3 regions of the Nonomuraea sp. bgisy101 genome follow, and region 1 is predicted to be linked to each of the others. Evidence: riboswitches for the same ligand, from Rfam matches in the RefSeq annotation. Region 1 holds a riboswitch; each other region holds the start of a gene.
What was found. Region 1 has a riboswitch for cyclic di-AMP ahead of AC3EO4_RS34790 (hypothetical protein). Riboswitches for the same ligand answer to the same signal wherever they lie in the genome.
Positions count from the first base shown of each region.

Region 2: linked by a shared signal. The riboswitch ahead of AC3EO4_RS07380 (C40 family peptidase) and the one ahead of AC3EO4_RS34790 (hypothetical protein) in region 1 are both predicted to bind cyclic di-AMP.
Region 3: linked by a shared signal. The riboswitch ahead of AC3EO4_RS50805 (C40 family peptidase) and the one ahead of AC3EO4_RS34790 (hypothetical protein) in region 1 are both predicted to bind cyclic di-AMP.

Region 1 covers NZ_JBYITD010000022.1:18,726-25,634, forward strand. The annotation lists gene AC3EO4_RS34765 (DUF5302 domain-containing protein) at 1-92, shown strand, start outside; gene AC3EO4_RS34770 (roadblock/LC7 domain-containing protein) at 369-743, shown strand; gene AC3EO4_RS34775 (hypothetical protein) at 745-1,551, shown strand; gene AC3EO4_RS34780 (roadblock/LC7 domain-containing protein) at 1,581-1,952, shown strand; gene AC3EO4_RS34785 (hypothetical protein) at 1,976-2,347, shown strand; cyclic di-AMP (ydaO/yuaA leader) riboswitch at 2,665-2,799, shown strand; gene AC3EO4_RS34790 (hypothetical protein) at 2,955-3,803, shown strand; gene AC3EO4_RS34795 (alpha/beta fold hydrolase) at 3,844-4,716, shown strand; gene AC3EO4_RS34800 (hypothetical protein) at 4,673-5,431, opposite strand; gene AC3EO4_RS34805 (winged helix-turn-helix transcriptional regulator) at 5,526-5,885, opposite strand; gene AC3EO4_RS34810 (NAD(P)-dependent oxidoreductase) at 5,940-6,542, shown strand; gene AC3EO4_RS34815 (DUF4032 domain-containing protein) at 6,536-6,909, opposite strand, start outside.
Region 2 covers NZ_JBYITD010000003.1:245,082-251,990, reverse strand. The annotation lists gene AC3EO4_RS07405 (hypothetical protein) at 1-76, opposite strand, end outside; gene lysX (bifunctional lysylphosphatidylglycerol synthetase/lysine--tRNA ligase LysX) at 222-1,703, shown strand; gene AC3EO4_RS07395 (NADP-dependent oxidoreductase) at 1,799-2,728, opposite strand; gene AC3EO4_RS07390 (winged helix-turn-helix transcriptional regulator) at 2,816-3,235, shown strand; gene AC3EO4_RS07385 (LuxR C-terminal-related transcriptional regulator) at 3,447-3,662, shown strand; gene AC3EO4_RS07380 (C40 family peptidase) at 3,725-4,768, opposite strand; cyclic di-AMP (ydaO/yuaA leader) riboswitch at 4,774-4,922, opposite strand; gene AC3EO4_RS07375 (amino-acid N-acetyltransferase) at 5,198-5,767, shown strand; gene AC3EO4_RS07370 (RDD family protein) at 5,854-6,909, shown strand, end outside.
Region 3 covers NZ_JBYITD010000052.1:38,734-45,642, forward strand. The annotation lists gene serA (phosphoglycerate dehydrogenase) at 105-1,694, shown strand; gene AC3EO4_RS50800 (hypothetical protein) at 2,134-2,256, shown strand; gene AC3EO4_RS50805 (C40 family peptidase) at 2,498-2,986, opposite strand; cyclic di-AMP (ydaO/yuaA leader) riboswitch at 3,155-3,299, opposite strand; gene AC3EO4_RS50810 (3-isopropylmalate dehydrogenase) at 3,400-4,452, shown strand; gene AC3EO4_RS50815 (branched-chain amino acid aminotransferase) at 4,661-5,758, shown strand; gene AC3EO4_RS50820 (MOSC domain-containing protein) at 5,863-6,666, opposite strand; gene AC3EO4_RS50825 (dienelactone hydrolase family protein) at 6,761-6,909, opposite strand, start outside.

The sequences.
Region 1 (6,909 bases):
CGGGCGGCAAGGGAAAGGATCCCTCGAAGATTCACGGCGCCCACGGTCCCGCCTCGAGCAAGCGGACCTTCCGTCGTAAGAGCGGCGGCTGACGCCTCAGGTTCCAGGGAGGGTACGGCGCATGCCGTACCCTCCCTCTCTTTGTGTTGCCTGAAACGATTCACCATCGAGTTGAGCTGCGGTGATGTGGTTCGGCGATAAATATGAGAAACATTCTCAATTGCCGCGTGGCGGAATAGCCTTGCCACTCGGATGGGCTTTTTCGCTCCTCTGGCTATAAATATCCATAACCGTGATCTCGCCCTTTTTCGGGGCGGCACGTGCTCCTCCTACGCTGTCCCGGTCAGCGCGATGGTGAGGGAGGGTTCGTGCTGGGACTCGATGACTGCCTGGCCGAGGTCATGGCCATACCCGGCGCCCTCGACGCGATGGTGGTCGACCACATCAGCGGCATGGCGGTGGCCGCGAGTGGAAGCGAGGGCCTCGACGTCGAACGGTCGGCGGCGGCGCTGAGCGAGGCGCTGCGCCACACGACGGACGGGCTCGCCCAGAGCTCCCCGGATGGAACGATCCGCGTCGACGAGATGCTCGTCACCACTGACAAGGGCCACCACCTGGTGCGCCACCTGGTGTCGCCGTTCGAGGGGCCGCTGGTCCTCTACGTGCGGCTGGACAAGGAGCGAGCCAACCTCGCCCTTGCCCGCTACCGACTGCAGGCCATCTCAGGACAGTTGACCAAGTGACATGCCGGTACTGGACACGCTGCTCGCCGGGCTGGCGAGGCAACGCTCGACGGGCGCCCTGCGGGTGGGGCGGGCGGGCACGATCTTCATGGACGCCGGACGGGTCACCTACATGGAGTGCGCGGACACACCGAGGGCCGAGGACGTGCTGATCGCCAGCGGCAGGGTCTCGGCTCCCGCGCTGCGCAGGGCCCAGCGAGAGGGCGGCGGCGCGCGCCTGGTCGAGGACGGCATGGTCACCAAGGGCGAGCTGCAGCACTGCGTGCTCGGCGCGGTGCTCGACGCGGCCTACTTCCTGTTGCCCGTCACCGGGACCAGGCCCAAGTTCCGGCCGGGGGAGCGGCACTGGCTGGGCTCCCACTGGTACTTCGAGGTCGAGGAGATCGTCCGCGAGTGCGGGCGGAGGAGGGCTCAGTTGACGGGGATCTGGCCGTCGGCCGACGTGGACACAGCGCCCGTGGCACCGGTCAGGCGGCTGCCCGGCCATCGCGTCGTGCTGAACGACCTGCAGTGGGAGATCCTCGTCCACGCCGACCGCGCGGCCACCCCACTGGAACTGGCGATGAAGCTCGGCAGACCCGGTTACGCGACGCTGCTGGCCGTACGCCGCCTTGCCGCGGCGGGGCTGCTCGCACGTTCGGAGGGCATGCCGCCGCCGCTGCCCAGGCGGCTCGGCCGGGACGAGGAGTCGCGGCCGCGGCCCGACCCCGACGCTCCTGCCCTGCCACTCGGGCCCGTGGTGACCGCGGACCCGACCGACATCAACCTGCTGATCCGGCTGAAGAAGGCGCTGGAGGAGCTGTCGTGAGGTTCCCCTCACTCAGAAGGAGGCCACCGGTGGAGCTGCGGGACGAGGTGCTGAGAGAGATGGTGCTCCTGCGTGAACGCACTCCCGACGTCAGCGGGAGCATCGCCTGCAGCGTGGACGGGCTGACCATCGCCAGCGACCTGACGGGCGGCAACGTCGAGCAGACGGCGGCGCTCTCGGCGGCCCTCCTCGCGCTCAGCAAGCGCATGGCCATCCTGGCAGGCAAGGGCGCCCTGGAGGAAACCCTCATCTCGGGCACCGCGGGCTTCGCCGCCTTCTACGCGGCCGGCCCCACGATCGTCCTCACAGTCCTGGCCGACCCTGGCACCAACCTGGGGCTGCTGCGGCTGGAGGGTCGCAAGACGGCGGCGAGTGTTGCCGCCATCGCATCGCGAAAGTGACTCACATCCACACGGAGGAACGCATGGCGAGCATGGACGTCTCCCTCAAGGAGATGATGGCGATCGACGGCGCTCTCGGCGCCGTCGTGGTCGACTACGGCAGCGGCATGGCCCTGGGCGCCCTCGGCGGCTCCAAGGACCTGGACCTGCAGGTGGCCGCCGCGGGCAACACCGAGGTCGTCAAGGCCAAGATGCGCACGATGGACTCCCTCGGCCTCAAGGACACCATCGAGGACATTCTCATCACGCTGACCGGCCAGTACCACATCATCAGGCCGATGACCGGCAGGGGCGGCAAGGGACTGTTCCTTTACCTCGCGCTGGACCGCGGCAGGGCGAACCTGGCGATGGCGCGGCACCAGCTGCGCTCGATCGAGGAGAAGCTCGAGGTCTGACGGACCGCGCCCCGTGTCCGCGGCGCGGCGGACACGGGGCGTGCCGTACGGCCTGGGCCGCGCCCCTCGCGCCGTGCCGAATCCGGCGTTCGACCATGACTCTTCCATGATTTTTGACTTCTGATCGATTTACCATGCCGGACCCCGTGAAACCCGTTGTTTCGCAGGGGTTTTCGTGTCTTCTGGGCCTGTCGATTCGTGACGATAAAAGGTAGATCTTCTTTCCGATTCATGGCTTTGCTTTTGCCTTTGGGGTGGTTTGCGCCTAGAGTCCATTGCGTTACCGACCGGTGACGTGCCCTTCACAAGGAAGAGCAGGCTGGTCGGCGCCGAATCCCGCGAACGCGGGAACCGGGGACCCATCTCTTTGGGGTGAATCCGGCCCAGTGCCGGTAGGGCATCTCCACGCCCGAACCCGTCAGCTAACCCGGTAGGCGAGATGGAGAGGACCACACTCGTGTACTACCACCCCCCAAACTGAGCGGCGCTTTCCCCCGCTTCTTCGCGCTCTCCTTTGCGTAGCGACTGTTAGGCCCATGCCCGGCTACGCCTTTGCCTGATCTTCATTCGAGCGCGGACTGCCCATTCCCTCGCACAAAGGACTTTCATGACCCGCCGCTTTGGCATGCGCGTTTCCGCCCTGCTCGTCACCACCGCCCTCGCCGTAGGCACCGGTGCCGCCGCCGCTCTCGCCGAGCCCTCTGGGCCCGACATCAGCCAGGTCACCCAGCAGCGGACCCTCCTCCAGGGGTCCACCACCGCCTCCTACTACTGGGACGACGCCTCCGGCCGCGCCGGTGACACCGGCCTGCCCGCCAGTGGCATTCCGATGCGCAAGGGTCTGATCGCCAGCCCGAGCTGGCCCCTCATGACCGAGGGCTACGTCGTCTACAAGGGCAAGAAGGCCCCCTTCTTCGTCGGCGACCGCGGTCCCGGCAACCCCTCGAACAACGGCATCATGCTCGACCTCGACGCCAAGACCTTCGCCGAGCTCACCGGCGGCAGGTTCAACTCCGACACGCTGGGCGTGGACGGCATCGGCGGCGAGGGGCACATCAAGATCCAGTACGTCATCACCAAGTGGGGCAACGGCGTGGGCAAGAAGAACCACCCCGTCGCCTTCTCCACCGGTGCGTGGAGCCGTAAGGACAGGAACCCGGCCAAGCCGCCGGTCGACCTCCTCGCCCTCGCCAAGGCGAAGAAGGCCGAGGAGGCCAAGAAGGCCGAGGCCAAGCGGATCGCCGCGGTGAAGGCCGAGGAAGAGGCGCAGGGCGGCGCGTCCGTCCAGCCCGCCTCGTTCGACACGGGCGCCGCCACCACCACCGCCGCCCGTACCGAGACCACGGACGAGAACGGCCACACCGGTACCGCTCTCGCCCTCATCGGCGGTCTGGCGATCGTCGGTGGCGTCGGCTACCTGGGCCGCGGCCACCTGCGCAAGGTCGTCTCCCGCTAGGCCTTGCCGCCGCGCGAAACAGAATGGGATTCTGTTTCGCGTGACGCTCAAGGCGCATGCCAACGGTATCGAGATCGCCTACGACACCTTCGGCACCCCCCGTGACAGGCCCCTCCTGCTGATCATGGGACTCGGATCCCAGCTGGTCCACTGGGACGACGAGTTCTGCGAACTGCTCGCCGGGAGGGGCCACCACGTCGTCAGGTACGACAACCGCGACGTGGGGCTCTCCACCCATTTCTCCGAGGCGGGCGTGCCCGACCTCACCCCGGGCGCGGCGGCGCCCTACCTGCTGAGCGACATGGCCGACGACGCGGCCGGCCTGATGGACGCCCTCGGCTGGCCCGCGGCCCACGTGCTGGGCGTCTCGATGGGCGGCATGATCGCTCAGGCGCTCGCCATCGCGCATCCCGGCAGGGTGCTCACGCTCACCTCCATCATGTCGACCCCCAGCCCCGACGCGGGGCCGCCCACCCCCGAGGCGACGGCCGCGCTGTTCTCCGCTCCCGCTCCCGACCGGCAGGCCGCGATCGAGCGGGCCCTGGAGGTCTGGACGGTGATCGGCTCACCCGGTTACGAGCTCGACCGCGAGCGGATCGCGAAGCTCGCGGGCCTGGCCTACGACCGCGACTACGATCCCGCGGGGACCACCAGGCAGCTGGCCGCCATCCTGGCCTCGGGCGACCGTACCGAGGGGTTGGGCCGCCTGCGGATGCCCGCCCTGGTGGTCCACGGCGAGGCCGACGTGCTGGTGCAGGTCTCCGGCGGCAGGGCCACGGCCGCCGCGATCCCCGGCGCGCGGCTGATGACCTTCCCCGGCATGGGCCACGATCTGCCCCGCCCGCTGTGGGAGCAGATCATGGACGCCGTCACAGATCTTCAAGAGCGCTCTTCAGTCGCCGCAGCAGACTGAGGTCGGCCGGCTCGTGCCGCACCTCGGTGCCGGGGGGCTTGGCGACGCGCTTGGGCAGCCCTCGCTCGCGGCGGGGCTTCACCAGCAGGTCGGCCGCCGCCAGCTCCCGTACGGCGAGCAGCACGGTGTACGCCGTCGTGTCCAGCCGCCTGGCGAGCTGGAGCGGCGTCGCGCTGCCGTCGGCGTGGACCAGGATCTCCCACTGGCGGTCGGTGAGCGTGACGCGCTCGCCCGGCAGGCGGGGGACGGGCACCACGGGCGCGGCGTCGAGCTCGTCCGAGGGCCAGACGTCGTCCAGCTCCGTGCTCCTGCGCCCGCACTCGGCGATGAGCTCGTCGACCTCGAAGTGCCAGTGCGGGCCCAGCCAGTGGCGCTCGCTCGGCTGGAACTTGGGCCTGGTGTTGTCGATCCCGAACAGCACGAGCGCGGCGTCGAGCACGACCCTGCGCAGATGCTCGGCCAGCTCCTCGCGCGTCAGCAGGCCCTCGCCGAACAGCGGCTCACCGCCCTCGCGGCGCGCCACGGCCCTGTCCAGGTCGGCGGGGGTCACCCGGCCGCCGCCGGTGAGCAGCTCCTCGATGCCAGGCGTCTCGGCGCTCTCCATGTAGGTCACTTTGCCCTCGAGCAGGTAGACCACGCCCGCCCTGCCCACGCGCAGGGCGCCGGACGAGCACACTCCCGCCAGCCCGGCGAGGAGGCTCTCCAGCGGACGCACCGAGCCAGGCTATGAAGGCTCGAGCCGGACCGGAAGAGACCGGTGATGGATATCTTCATCCCGGGCGGAGAAAAGCTGCCCCGGGTAGGAGAGATCACCGTGCGTGGTCGGCGGCCTCCCTGCTGCTGAGAATCCTGCCGATGTTGCTCTCCGCCCACCGGGCGACCGCGGCGACCGGCTGGTGCAGCGAGTGGCCCAGATCGGTGAGCGTGTATTCCACCTTGGGCGGTACCTCGGCGTAGACCTTCCTGGTCAGCAGTCCGTCGTACTCCATGGCGCGCAGCGTCTGGGTCAGCACCTTCGGGGTCACGCCGCCGATGCGGTCGCGCAACTCCGTGAAACGCATCGAGCCCTTGGCGAGGCTCAACAGCACGAGCACCGACCATTTGTCGCCGATGCGGTCGAGAACCAGCCGGGTCGGGCAGTTCGCGTCGAAGGCATCGCCAGTATCCATGAGGTACCTATAGCACGATGAAGTAACCAGTATCAAATGGATACCATTGGGGGCATGAAGATCCTACTTTTCGGCGCGACCGGCATGATCGGTCAGCGCATCGCCGCTGAGCTGGGCGATCGCGGTCACGAGGTCACCGGCGTCAGCAGGTCGGGCCCGGTCAAGGGCGACGTCACACAGACCGGAGAACTCGCCAAGGGGTATGACGTGGTGATCTCCGCGATCGCGCCGCCACGCGACGGCTCGGAGCCCGAGGCGCCCTTCCTCGCCGCCACCAGGGCCCTGATCGACGGCGTCCGCGAGGCGGGCGTCAGGCGGCTGATCACCGTCGGCGGCGCGGGCGGCCTCGAGGTGGCGCCCGGCCTCGACCTCGTCGACACCCCCGACTTCCCGGAGATCTACAAGAAGGAGTCGCTCTCCCAGCGGGCGGCTCTCGCGCTCTACCGGGAGGTCGCCGACCTCGACTGGACCTACGTCGCCCCCGCCGCGGTGATCGAGCCGGGCGAGCGGACCGGCTCCTTCCGCGTCGGCGGCGACCAACTGCTCACCGACGAGCACAGCAACAGCTCCATCAGCGCCGAGGACTACGCCGTCGCCATCGCCGACGAAGTGGAGAAGGCCGAGCACGTGCGGCGCAGGTTCACCGTCGGCTACTGAGGATCGTCGGGCAGCAGCGCCTTCTCGTCGGGCTTGTGCACCAGGACGGTGTCGACATAGGAACGGACGGCGGCCGGGAGCCCCACATCGCTCCCGGCCTTCTCCGACAGGAACCAGCGGTGGTCGAGCACCTCGTGGAAGAGCTGCGCGGGCTCCAGCTTGCGCCGCAGCGCGTCCGGGATGGCCTCTATCGTCGGCTGGAAGACCTCGGCCAGCCACCGGTGCGCCACGATCGCCTCGTCCTCGTGCCGCAGGCCCTTGGCCACGCGGAAGCCGTCGAGGTCGTTCAGCAGCCGTCGCGCCTGGTTCTCCTCGGTGTCGAGGCCGGTCAGGCGCAGCAGCCTGCGCTGGTGGTGCCCCGCGTCCA
Region 2 (6,909 bases), on a different contig from region 1:
CGGTGGCGGGGAGCGACAGAGCGAGTGCGCCGGTGGCGGCCACTGCGAGGAAGCCTGTCGCGAGCTTCTTCATCATGATCTCTCCTTGAGCCCCACGGTTCCGGCTCCCTGCCGGATCCCCCCTGGGCTCTATGCGTCAGTTCTAAGCCCCTCTGCTTGCACTCCCTTTGCAAAGAGCTGACGAACTCTTGCATTGCGCCATATCGGTACCCTTTGGTGTTGTGAGCGACGAACTTCCCGAGCAGATGCGCATCCGGAGGGAGAAGCTCGACCGCCTTCGCGCCGAGGGCGTCGACCCTTATCCGGTGACCTTTCCCCGTACGGCGACCAACGCCGAGATCAGGGAGAAATACCAGGGCCTCGACCCTGACACCGCGACCGGCGACAAGGTCGGCGTCGCGGGGCGCGTCATGCTCAACCGCATCGGCGGGAAGCTCTGCTTCGCCACCCTGCGTGACGGCAGCGGCGACCTGCAGGTCATGATCTCCCTCGACAAGGTCGGGGAGGAGTCGATGGCCGCATGGAAGCGTGACGTCGACCTCGGCGACCACGTGGGCATCGAGGGCGAGGTCATCACCTCCCGCCGCGGGGAGCTGTCCATCCTCGCCGACAGCTGGCAGATCACCTCCAAGTGCCTGCGCCCGCTGCCGGAGAAGCACGTCGGCCTCACCGACCCCGAGGCCCGGGTACGGCAGCGCTACGTCGACCTCATCGTCAACGACGAGGCGCGCAGGATGGCCCACGTCCGCAGCGCCACGGTCCGCGCGGTGCGCGACTTCTGGCACGAGGAGGGCTACCTCGAGGTCGAGACGCCGATGCTGCAGCCGATCCACGGCGGCGCGGCGGCGCGTCCCTTCAAGACGCACATCAACGCCTACGACATGGAGCTCTACCTCCGCATCGCGATCGAGCTCTACCTGAAGCGGCTCGTGGTCGGCGGCATCGAGAAGGTCTTCGAGATCAATCGCAACTTCCGCAACGAGGGCGCGGACTCCACGCACAACCCCGAGTTCACGATGCTCGAGGCCTACGGCACCTATCTCGACTACAACGACATGGCCGACCTCACGCAGCGGATGTACCAGAAGGCGGTCGTCGCCGCTCTGGACACCACCGTGGTCGTCCACGACGGCGTCGAGATCGACCTGGGTCTGGTGCAGTGGCCGCGGATCACGCTGTACGGGTCGGTCTCCGCGGCGCTCGGTGAGGAGATCACCACCGAGACCCCGCTCGACCAGGTCAGGAAGTACGCCGACAAGCGCGACATCCACTGGGACCCGAAGTGGGGCCAGGGCAAGCTCGTCCAGGAGCTCTTCGAGGAGCTCGTCGAGCACACGCTGATCCAGCCGACGTTCGTCATGGACTACCCGCTGGAGACCTCGCCGCTCACCAGGCAGCACCGCGACGATCCGCTGCTCACCGAGAAGTGGGACCTGATCGGATTCGGCACCGAGCTCGGCACGGCCTACTCCGAGCTGGTCGACCCGATCGAGCAGCGCCGCCGGCTCACCGAGCAGTCGGTGCTGGCCGCCGGGGGCGACCTCGAGGCGATGCAGCTCGACGAGGACTTCCTCCAGGCGCTGGAGTACGCGATGCCGCCGACGGGTGGCATGGGCGCGGGCATCGACCGGATGATCATGGCCTTCACCGGCAAGAACATCAGGGAGACGATCCTGTTCCCGCTGGTCAAGCCCTCCCACTGACCCTGCCTCTGCCCCGGTCCCGCACGGGCTTCCCGCGAGGGACCGGGTACGGCAGGCGAGCGGCTCGCGCCGTACCGGACACGCGTCGTGACGCGTCAAGGTGTGAGGACCAGGCGGCCGCGCAGGCCTCCCGCGGCCAGGCGGGCGTGCGCGTCGGCGGCCTTCTCCAGCGGGTAGGTGCCGGCGACCCTGGCGGTGAGCCTGCCGAGCCCGGCGAGCCGGGCGATCTCGGCGAGCTGGCGCGGCTCCTCCCTGAAGAACACGGTCGCCACGTCGGTCCCGCGCAGCGCGACGGGTGCCACTCCGGCCGTCAGCGTGATGAAGGTGCCGCCGTCGCGTAGAGCGTTCAGCCCCGCGAGGCCGGTCACCGCGGCGTCGATCACGGCGTCCACCCCGTGGGGCACCCGCCGCCTGACGCCCTCCCCGAGGTCCTCCTCGCGCGGGACGAACCATTCCGCACCGAAGCCCCGCACCAGTTCCTCGTCGTCCCTCCCGGCCGCGCCCACCACCCGCAGGCCGCGGGCGGTCGCGAGCTCCACCGCGAACCCGCCGACCGCGCCGGCGGCGCCTGTGACGAGCACGGTCCTGCCCTGGTCCAGCCGCGCCCTGTCGAGCGCCTGCCACGCGGTCAGCGTGTTGAGCGGCAGCGTGGCCGCCTCGACGGCGGAGATCCCCTGCGGCGCGGGCGCGACCGCGTGGGCGTCGACCACCACGTACTCCGCCTGCGCCTTGGTCGGCAGCTCCAGCCGGCCGACGAGGGCGATCACCTCCTGGCCGGGCGTGAAGGCCACGTCCTCGCCGACCTGGTCGATCACGCCTGCCGCGTCGAAGCCGAGCCCGTAGGAGGCGAGCCTGCGGGCGACGCCGTAGTCGACGAGGGTTCCCGCCGCGACCGCGAGGTCGAACAGGTTCACCCCCGCCGCCGCCACCTTGATTCGCACCTGGCCGCTGCCCGCCTGAGGGATCGGAGCCTCGATGAGCTCGGGCGAGCCTGAACCGCCGATGAGCGCACGCATTGTCGTCATGCCGCCGACCCTAGGGAGAGCTGCTCTCTTCTGGTAAGAAGGCACCTGGAAGTGCGTAACCCACCCGAAGGAGCCCCGTTGGCGACCATGACGGCGGCCGAGCGCCGCGCCGAGGCCAAGCAGGCTTATGACGCCTATATCGCGCAGTGCCCTTCAAGGAAGCTGCTCGACGCGCTTAGTGACAAATGGGTCAGTCTGGTGCTCACGGCTCTCGCCAATGGGCCGCTGCGTTACAGCGATCTCGCCAGGACGGTGGCGGGTGTGAGTCAGAAGATGCTGACCCAGACGCTTCGCGGACTGGAAAGGGACGGCCTGGCCTCCAGAACGGTGACCGCCTCGGTGCCGGTGCGGGTCGATTATCGGCTGACGCCACTCGGAACGAGCCTGCTGCCACTCATGGCGGCGATCAAGGAATGGGCCGAGAGTCACATCGAGGATGTCGAGCTCCCCCGCGAACACTATGACGCCCAACGGGACGGCGAACAATCGGGGCGAAATTCCGGATAAGGACAGTTTCCTGTTAGGCGGTTGTGGACCGTTCTACGCACCACACGCCATGCGAGTTCTTCATATAGAAACGATCAAGTCAATAGCCGCCGTCAAGCGCCGCACGAATCGACCTTGACGACCTTTCCCGTATGCGTTTACCGTCTGCGAGACGAGCAGCTTGCTCGGGCCGAGACGTCGCCGAGTTGTGCTGTTGGGGGGAGGGCTCCCGATGGATGTGCTCACCGACGACGGAGTCGTGCTGAGCCAGGACGACCTGGAACTCCTGGCGGAGTTGGCCAAGGGCGTCACGGTCGACCGCGTGGGCAGGACGCTGGAGATCAGCGGTCGCACGGTCCGCCGCCGCCTGCGGGTCATCTGCGACAGGATCGGCGTCGCCACGGCGATCGAGGCGGTGGCCTGGGCGGCGCGCCGAAGACTCATCTAGCCGGCGCGGTTGCGTCTCGCGTACGGCCTCCATCCGGTTCCGGCGCGAGCGGCTCCCGGCTACTAGTCGGCGATGCGGACGGCTCCCGCGAAGGGCCTGTTGCCGATCGTGGCGATCCGGACGACGTCGCCGGTCTGGGGCGCGTGCACCATCATCCCGCCGCCGATGTAGATGCCCACGTGGTGCAGGTCGCTGTAGAAGAAGACCAGGTCACCCGGGCGCAGCTCCTCGCGCGTGATGTGCGTGCCCGCGGTCCACTGGTCGCCGGTGTAGTGCGGCAGGCTGATGCCGACGCGCTGGTAGGCGGCCATGACCAGCCCCGAGCAGTCGTAGGAGCCGGGACCTTCGGCCCCCCACACGTACGGCTTGAGCTGCTGCGTCAGCGCCCAGCGCGCGGCCTCCGCCGCCTTGCCGCTGCCGATGATCGGCAGGTTGACCTTGGTGGCGCGGGTGCCGGGCCGTCCCGCCTCGCCGATCGCCCGCCTGAACAGGCTGCTCTCGACCTTGGCCACCATCGAGGTGATCTTGTCCCGCTTGCCGCCGAGGTCGTCGACGAGCTTCTGGACCTCCGCCAGGCGCGTCTTGGCCGTCGCCCTGGCCTTCTCCGCGGCGGCGATGGACTCGGCGAGTTCCTTGACCTCCTGGCCCTGCTGCTGGTTGATGGCGAAGGAGGTGGCGGCGGCGTCGAGGAAGGCGCCGGGATCGGTCGCGTTGGCGAAGGCGAGGCCGTCGGTGAAACCGCCGGACATGTAGGTGCTCTCGGCCAGGAGGGTGGCCCTGGCGCGCTTGGCTGCCAGATCGGCTTCGCTGGTGGCCAGGATCTTCTTGGCGTTGTCCGCGGACTTCTTGACGCTCTTGAGCTTCTCGCGCTGCCCGTTGTACTGCTCGGTGAGCGTCTCGATGTCGTTGTGGAGCTTCTCGACCTGCTTGGAGAGCTCCCTGAGCGACGGCTTGGGGTCGGCCATGGCCGAGCCGAGAGGCGTGGTGAGGACCAGAACGGCCATCGCGGCGCCCAGGATCGCGAACCGCTTCTGGCGGGAACCGGGTTCGTGGGGGCGGGCGTGCTCGCCCGCCGACTCCCCTTCGCGGATGCGCCTGCGCTTCACCAACCAGCTCCTCTCGTAGTCGCCGACCGGGTTAGCTGACGGGTTCGGGCCGGAGCAGCCCTACCGAGCCCGAGCTCGGATTCACCCCTTGACGGCTGGGCGGCCGCCGGCGGGTCCCCGGCTCCCCTTGTGGGGGATTAGGCGTGTCTCCACGCCTGGCCGCGTGGGGGACATCGTCGGTGGACACTAGTGCAAGCAAGGTTCGTGCTCAACCAGAACTGCCAATCCAGTAGAGGATGCGCATCCAAAGGATCACGGGTAGATCACGCAAAAGCCCGATCGACCAGGGGATTGCAAAGCCTTTACTGAGTTTCGCGAAGGTTTGTCGGGTTTGTCGTGCAGAGATGCATAGCGTGCCCGCCTCGCTACAGTGCGTCATGTGACGGTAGTTAAGGGTGGGCCGAAACGAGCTAGGTACGCTGAAGGGCCATGGAGCAGGTCGTCGAGCGCACAATGCAGGACACCGAGATCGTCGTACGGCGAGCCCGCACGCCGGACGTCAGGTCGATCAGGCGCCTGGTCGACATCTACGCGGGCGCGGGCCGCAAGCTGCTGGAAAAGGCCACGGTCACGCTGTACGAGGACGTCCAGGAGTTCTGGGTCGCCGAGCGCGGCGGCCAGGTCGTCGGCTGCGGCGCGCTCCATGTGCTCTGGGAGGACCTCGCCGAAATTCGCACGGTCGCGGTCGACCCCGCCGTCAAAGGTTCAGGCATCGGTCACCGTATTGTTACCGCGCTGGTGGGAACGGCCCGTGACCTGGGGCTCCGCAGGGTCTTCTGCCTGACGTTCGAGGTCGACTTCTTCGCCCGGCACGGCTTCGTCCCGATCCAGGGAACACCGGTGTCACCCGAGGTCTACGCCGAGTTGCTGGCCTCCTACGACGAGGGTGTGGCCGAGTTTCTGGATCTGGAGCATGTCAAGCCCAACACCCTTGGCAACACCAGGATGCTGCTCCATCTGGAAGCAGTTGACTATGGCGTTGACCAAGAGGAAAGGTGATTGTTGATACTCATGTCGATACGTTGGGCAACAGCAAGCATGTGTCCTGACATGTGCCACATGCGCCATCGAAGCGAGGTGACACGGTGAGCACCGGACAGCCGCCGTATCCGCAGGATCAACCTGATGACAATTCCGGATACGGTCAGCAGAACGCAGGACGCCCGGGCGAGCAGCCCGATCCTGACGTGACGATCGTGGGCTACCGCCATGAAGGCGGCGGCTACGGTCAGCCGTCCCAGGGCCAGCCCGACTACGGCCAGCAGCAGGGCTACGGCCAGCAGCAGCAGGGCTATGGTCAGCAGGGCTACAGCCAGCCCGGCTACGGCCAGCAGCAGGGCTACGGCCAGCAGGCCGCGTCCTCGGGTCAGCAGCCCGGCTACGGCCAGCAGCAGCCCTCCTACGGCCAGCAGCCCGGCTACGGGCAGCAGGCCCCTTCCTCGGGGCAGCAGCCCTACGGCCAGCCTGACTACGGCCAGCAGCAGCCCGGCTATGGGCAGCAGCAGCCCTCCTACGGTCAGCAGCCCGGCTATGGGCAGCAGCAGCCGTCCTCGGGCCAGCAGCCTTCCTACGGTCAGCCCGACTACGGGCAGCAGCAGGGCTACGGTCAGCAGGCATCCTCGGGCCAGCCGCCCGAGTACGGCCAGCCCGGCCACGGCCAGCAGCAGCCCGGCTATGGGCAGCAGCAGCCTGGTTACGGCCAGCAGCCCGGCTACGGGCAGCAGCAGCCGTCCTCGGGCCAGCAGCCTTCCTACGGTCAGCCCGACTACGGCCAGCAGGGCCAGTCGCAGCCCGGCTACGGCCAGCAGTCCCCGTACGGCCAGCAGCAGCCCTACGCCCAGCCCGGCTACGGCCAGCAGCAGCCCGCGTACGGGCAGCCCGGCTACGGCCAGCCCTACGGGGCGCCGGCAGGGGTGCAGCCGCCCGGCGCGCCCGCCCCGCTCGCCGAGTGGTGGCAGCGCCTGGTCGCCCGCATCGTCGACGGTGTGATCTTCGGGATCTTCTGGTTCGTGCTGGGTCTCATCCTCGCCATCTTCTTCGTGGCCAGCTACAACCTCAGCACCGGTGCGACGAGCGGGCTGAGCGGGTTCGCGGCGTCGGCGATTGCGGCGGTCCTGGCGACGCTGTTCTACGTTGGCTAC
Region 3 (6,909 bases), on a different contig from region 1:
TGAGACCCTCGTGAATGCGTTCACAAGCCCCGATAGACTCAGAGGGATCCGAGGGGCCCGCTGACGTGTCCCTCAGCCCGTCGCATGACCCTAAGGATCCACCAGTGAACAAGCCCGTCGTTCTGGTCGCAGAGGAGCTGTCGGAAGCGGGTCTCGCCGTGCTCGGCGCAGACTTCGAAGTCCGTCACACCGACGGCGCCGACCGCTCGCAGTTCCTACCCGCGCTCGCCGACGTGGACGCGCTCATCGTCCGCTCCGCCACCCAGGTGGACGCCGAGGCCATCGCCGCGGCGCCCAAGCTGCGCGTCGTCGCCCGGGCCGGTGTCGGCCTCGACAACGTCGACGTCGAGGCGGCGACGAAGGCCGGGGTCATGGTCGTGAACGCGCCCACCTCCAACATCACCAGTGCCGCAGAACAGACGATCGCGCTCATCCTGGCCAGCGCGCGCAACACCGCGCAGGCTCACGCCGCGCTCAAGAACGGTGAGTGGAAGCGGTCCAAGTACACCGGCGTCGAGCTCGACGAGAAGATCGTCGGCATCCTGGGTCTCGGCAAGATCGGCCAGCTCGTCGCGCAGCGGCTGCAGCCGTTCGGTGTCGAGCTGATCGCCTATGACCCCTACCTGCCTCCGGCCCGCGCCGCGGCCATGGGCGTCAGGCTGGCCGGCCTCGACGAGGTCATCAGGACGGCCGACTTCCTGACCGTGCACCTGCCGAAGTCGAAGGAGACCATCGGCCTCATCGGCGACAAGGAACTGCACGAGGTCAAGCCGTCGGTGCGGATCATCAACGTGGCCCGCGGCGGCATCGTCGACGAGGCCGCGCTGTACTCCGCGATCAAGGAGGGCCGCGTGGCGGGCGCGGGCCTCGACGTGTTCGCCAAGGAGCCCTGCACCGACAGCCCGCTGTTCGAGCTGGACCAGGTCGTCGCCACCCCGCACCTCGGCGCCTCCACGCACGAGGCGCAGGAGAAGGCGGGCACGCAGGTCGCGCGCAGCGTCAAGCTCGCCCTCGCCGGCGAGTTCGTTCCCGACGCGGTCAACGTCCAGGGCGGCGTGGTCGCCGAGGAAGTCAAGCCCGGCCTGCCGCTCGCCGAGAAGCTGGGCCGCGTGTTCACCGCGCTCGCCGGTGAGACCGCCACCAAGCTCGACATCGAGGTGCGCGGCGAGATCGCCTCGCAGGACGTGCGGGTGCTGGAGCTGGCCGCGCTCAAGGGCGTCTTCACCGACGTCATCGAGGACGCGGTGACCTACGTGAACGCGCCGCTGCTGGCCAAGGAGCGCGGGCTGACCGTCGAGCTGGTCACCAGCTCGGAGAGCCCCGACTGGCGCAACGTCGTCGGCGTCCGCGGCGTGCTGGCCGACGGCCGGACCGTCTCGGTGTCGGGCACGCTCTCGGGGCCGCGCCAGGTCACCAAGATCGTCGAGGTCAACGGCTACGAGATGGAGATCGAGCCGACCGACCATCTGGCCTTCTTCACCTACACCGACCGGCCGGGCATCGTCGGCGTCGTGGGTCACCTGCTGGGCGAGAAGGGCATCAACATCGCCTCCATGCAGGTGGCGCGGGACGTCAAGGGCGGCAAGGCGCTGATCGCGCTGACCGTCGACTCGGCGATCCCCGCCGACGTGGTGGACCAGATCGTGGGCGAGATCGGCGCCGACAGCGGGCGCTCGGTGGACCTCACCGACTGACGGCCGCTCGCGTCACGACGCCCTCCCGCCCTGTGGCGCGGGAGGGCGTTCTTCTTGCCGTCATCTCCCGGTTCCCTGCGCCGTACGGCACGCCGTGCCACGCGCCTCCGTGGCCACCGGCCGCCCTCCGTCCAGGGGACGCTCCTCGTGAGCGCTCGCGCGCCACCGCAACGGCGTCTCAAATAGTGAGATATTCGGACGTCCTACGAGACAGCCGGGGCCGTGCCAGGTACTTTGGAATGGATGCGCTGGGTACTCGTCATTCTTACCAGCCGCGACGGGGCCTGTTAGGGCAGGTCGGCCACCCGTCGCGGTGAGCGGCGTCGTGTCGGCCTTAAGCCCCCTCCGTCCGGTCCGTGATCCGGACCGCACGAGACCAGGCCCGGTCGGATTCGCGACCGGGATCCGACGTCCGATCCACTCGCGTCCGCGAAAAGAGATGAGTCACGTGTACGACATGTATCCATGGAACCGCGCCGAAGATCACGACGAGGAGGCGGCGGAGGCCGTCCAGACCGCGCTGGACCGCAGGGACAACGGCGGCTCCCCCTCCCCCCGCTGAACGGGGCCACCCGGTGGAGTTCCCCCTGCTCCACCGGGGTGAACCCACCCACCTTCGAACGCGCATGAGCCTCCGGAAGGCTCCGCGGAACGGGGTGTCTCCGGGAGCCTTCGGATCTTCACGTCTTTCGCGGCCGCTGACGGTGTTCTCCGTCATGCGACAGCGCCAGGGAGTCCTTGTGTCTCCGTGCCAGTCGTGGGGCCGGAGTGCTGGAACCTCCCGCGAGTTCGGCGGCCCGGGCCTAGAAGGTGGCCCGCAGCGACATGGGGGCCGCCTCGGTCTTCACCTCGACCAGTCGCCGGGACTGCGCCACGCCCTTCGGGTCAGGCCGTACCGCGCCGACGAACGCCTGGCGGCGCCACGGGCTGAGCTTCTCCTCCTTCACCACGTCGCCGCTGCGCGGCGCGTGCACCATGTAGCCGTCCTTGGAGATCATCCCGACGTGCCCGAGGTTGCTGAAGAAGACCAGGTCGCCGGGCTTCAGGTTCTCCCACTTGATCTTCTTGTCGAATGCCTGGTACTGGTCGCGTGCCACGCGGGGAAGCTCGATCCCCGCCTTCTCGTAGGCCCTCAGCATCAGTCCCGAGCAGTCATAGCCGCTCGGGCTGGTGCCGCCCCAGACGTACGGGGTGCCCCGTTTGGACATCGCGAACTTCAGTGCGATCTGCCATGCGGGCTTGGGTATCTGCTTGAGCTGGGCCTTCTTGATGTCCGCTCCGGTGATGGTCATCGTGCGAGCGGGGTCGCCCTGTACGGGCTTGGTGTCGTCAGGTTGGACCGACTGGCTCTTCAGGGTCTCGACCTGGATGGGGGTGGCCGACGCGGGGGAGGCGGCGGCGGCTGATCCTGCGGCGAGGAGGCCACCGAGGACGGCGGCCGTGACGATGCGAGACAGGGGAATGTCCTTCCACGGGGCCGACCGGGTTAGCTGACGGGCTCGGGCGTGGAAGCCGCCCTACGGCATGGGGGTGCCGATTCGCCCCAAGGGGGAATGGGTCCCCGGCTCCGTGCGAACGTCGCAGCGGATTAGGCTGGCAGGGACTCTAACGAAAGGGTCAAAAGACCGCAAACCCGACAAAACGCCGTGTCCGGAAAATGAGATGCGGTGTTCGACAGCCGAGACGACCCGGTAAGGTACCGGCCATGGAGTCGCGCAACATTCGTCTGGCCGTCATTCCCGGTGACGGGATCGGCACCGAGGTCGTCGCCGAAGGGCTCAAGGTCCTGGAGGCGGTCGGCGCCAAGATCGACACCACTCACTACGATCTGGGTGCCACCCGTTACAACGCCACCGGTGAGACCCTCACCGACGAAACCCTGCAGGAACTGCGCGGCTACGACGCCATCCTGCTCGGCGCGATCGGCGACCCGAGCGTCCCGCCGGGGATCCTCGAGCGCGACCTGCTGCTCCGACTCCGCTTCGAGCTCGACCACTACGTCAACCTGCGCCCGGTGAAGCTCTTCCCCGGCGTGGAGACCCCGCTGGCCGACACCCGCCCCGAGGACATCGACATGATCGTCGTCCGCGAGGGCACGGAGAGCCTCTACGCCGGCGCCGGCGGCGTCCTGCGTCGCGGCACCCCGCACGAGGTCGCCACCCAGGACTCCCTCAACACCGCCTTCGGCGTCGAGCGTGTGATCCGCTACGCCTTCGCCAAGGCCGCCGAGCGTCCCCGCAAGAAGCTCACGCTGGTCCACAAGACCAACGTGCTCGCCTACGCGGGCGACCTCTGGATGCGCACCCTCAACCGGGTCGCCGCGGACTTCCCCGACGTCACCACCGAGTACCAGCACGTCGACGCCGCCTCGATGTTCTTCGTCAACCAGCCGGAGCGCTTCGACGTGATCGTCACCGACAACCTGTTCGGCGACATCATCACCGACATCGGCGCCGCCATCGCCGGCGGCATCGGCCTGGCAGCCAGCGGCAACATCAACCCCGACAGGACCGCGCCCAGCATGTTCGAGCCGGTCCACGGCAGCGCGCCCGACATCGCGGGCCAGGGCAAGGCCGACCCGACCGCCACCATCCTGTCCGTCGCCATGATGCTCGACCACCTCGGCCTGACCGAGGAGGCGGCCCGCGTCGAGCAGGCCGTCGCCGACGACATCGTGGAACGCCTGGCCGGATGGGCCGGCCGTACGACGCACGAGATCGGTGACGACATCACCGCACGAGTAGCCGGCGGCGCCTGACCGCCTGCCACTCAGCACCACAGGCGGCCTGGCGCCCTTCGGCCGGGTCCATACTGTCCTGGATCCGGCGAGCGCGTAGCCGCCTGGATACCACATTGAGCGCCTGGCGGCTCGCGAGATCGCCAGGCGTTTGCTGTAAGTTCCCGTTACCCGGTTCATCGCAAAATGGACTCAGGGCAAATCTCGCGAAAAGAGAAGGATTTCCGTCATGACCACCGCTCAGAAGCTCAGCTTCGATGTGCAGCTCTCCGACCACGCTCGCACTGCGGCGGAGCGTGAGCAGGTACTGGCGAGCCCGGGGTTCGGGCAGACCTTCACCGATCACATGATCTCGATCGACTACACCGAGGGCAGGGGCTGGCACGACGCGCGGCTCATGCCGTACGGGCCGCTCGTCCTCGACCCCGCGACCTCGGTCTTCCACTACGCGCAGGAGCTGTTCGAGGGACTCAAGGCCTACCGCCAGACCAACGGGTCGATCGCGACGTTCAGGCCGTACGCGAACGCCGCCCGCTTCAACGCCTCCTGCGTCCGGATGGCCATGCCCGAACTGCCCGAGGACACCTTCGTCGAGTCCCTGGACCTGCTCGTCCAGACCGACCGCGAGTGGGTCCCCACCACCGAGGGACACAGCCTCTACCTGCGGCCCTTCATCATCGCGACCCAGGTCGGGCTGGGCGTCAACTACCCGTCCAAGACCTACAAGTACATGGTCATCGCCTCGCCCGCCGCCTCCTACTTCAGCGGCGGCGTGCAGCCGGTGTCGGTGTGGCTGTCCACCGAGTACACCCGCGCCGCCCCCGGCGGGACCGGCGCGGCCAAGTGCGGCGGCAACTACGCCGGCGCCTTCGTCGCCCAGCGCGAGGCCGTCGCGAACGGGTGCGACCAGGTGGTCTGGCTCGACTCCAACGAGCACAGGTACGTCGAGGAGATGGGCGGGATGAACCTGTTCTTCGTCTTCGGCAACAAGCTCTTCACCCCCGCGCTGACCGGCACCCTGCTGCCCGGCATCACCCGCGACTCCATCCTGTCCCTGGCCGCCGACCTGGGACTGGAGGCCGAGGAGGGCCGCATCTCGATCGAGGAGTGGCAGGCCGGGTGCGAGTCCGGCGAGCTCACCGAGGTGTTCGCGTGCGGCACGGCGGCGGTCGTGACCCCGGTCGGGTCGGTGAAGGGCGCCGACCGCGCCTGGACGATCGGCGACGGCACGCCGGGTCCGGTGACCATGAAGGTGCGTGAGGAACTGCTGGGCATCCAGTACGGCACGCGTCCCGACACCCACCACTGGATCCACAAGCTCTCCTGACCTCGTTCGTCCGTTGAGCCCTTCCCCGGGCGCGTAGCGTCTTCGCGCTCCGGGGCTCGTGGCCGTCGCCCGGACCTGCAGGTCTCCCACCTGCGAGGACGTGATCAGGGGTCGCTCGCGACCAGCGCGTCGCCGACGGCCAGCCTGCCGGGGCGCAGGACGGACAGCTTGACGCCGAACGCGATCCCGCCCTCGGCCGCCCTGCGGTAGGTGGCGAGCGTGCGCAGCGGCTCGGGGCCCGCCTTCGTCCCCGTGCGCTGGTCGACCATCGTGACGGCGCATCTGATGGCCCGCTTGGCGAAGCCCAGTTCGGTGTCCCCGATGCGGACGTGGCCGATCAGGTCTTCCAGGTGGGGTTCGTCCCATCCGTCGATCACGATGTTGGGCCGGAAACGTGACATCGGAAGGGAAGAAGCGCCCAGCCGCCGGTTGAGCTCGTCCAGCGAGGCCTGGGAGATGGCGTGGACGGGGCTGCTGTCGGCGTATCCGGACGTCCCCGGTGTCCGGCCGTCGGTCACCCTGTCGTGGTCGGGCGGGACCCTCACGAGCCTGCTGGGCACGGCGAGCACACGGGAGAGCCATTCCGCGGCACGCTCGCCCTGGTCGATGCCCCGGTAGGGGGCGCCGAACAGGACGACGTCCCTGCGCGCCGCGTCGAGATCCACGTCGAGGTGCAGGTCGGCGACGCCTGGCGCGCTCAGCGCGAGTCGCGTGCCGTCGGCCTCGACGGCGGGCCGGATGACGGCCAGCCGCGGGTCGCGGCGCTGGCTGCGGAACCCGCCCGACGGGTCGGTGACCATGAAGCTGCGGTCGTGCGCGAGTCCCGCCCGGGTGAGCGGCGACACGCGGGCGGGCACGCCCGCGCAGCCTTTGACCGGGTACGAGATCAGCCCGCCTACCGTTGCCATGAAGGTGCCCCATTTCTGTCAGGTACGCGCCGGAAGGCTACGGCCGGGTGTCCGCACGAGGCCAGAGAAGGCGCGGTTATCTGACAGAAGTTCGTCACATTTGAGGGCTTCGATGCGTGGCGACGAAGTCGAGCACCCGCCGCCAGGCGTCGGCGCAGGCCTCCACGAAATCCTGCGCGGTGAGCGCGAAGAAGCCGTGCGGCGCGCCAGGGTAGATGACGAACTCATGCGGGCATCCCGCTT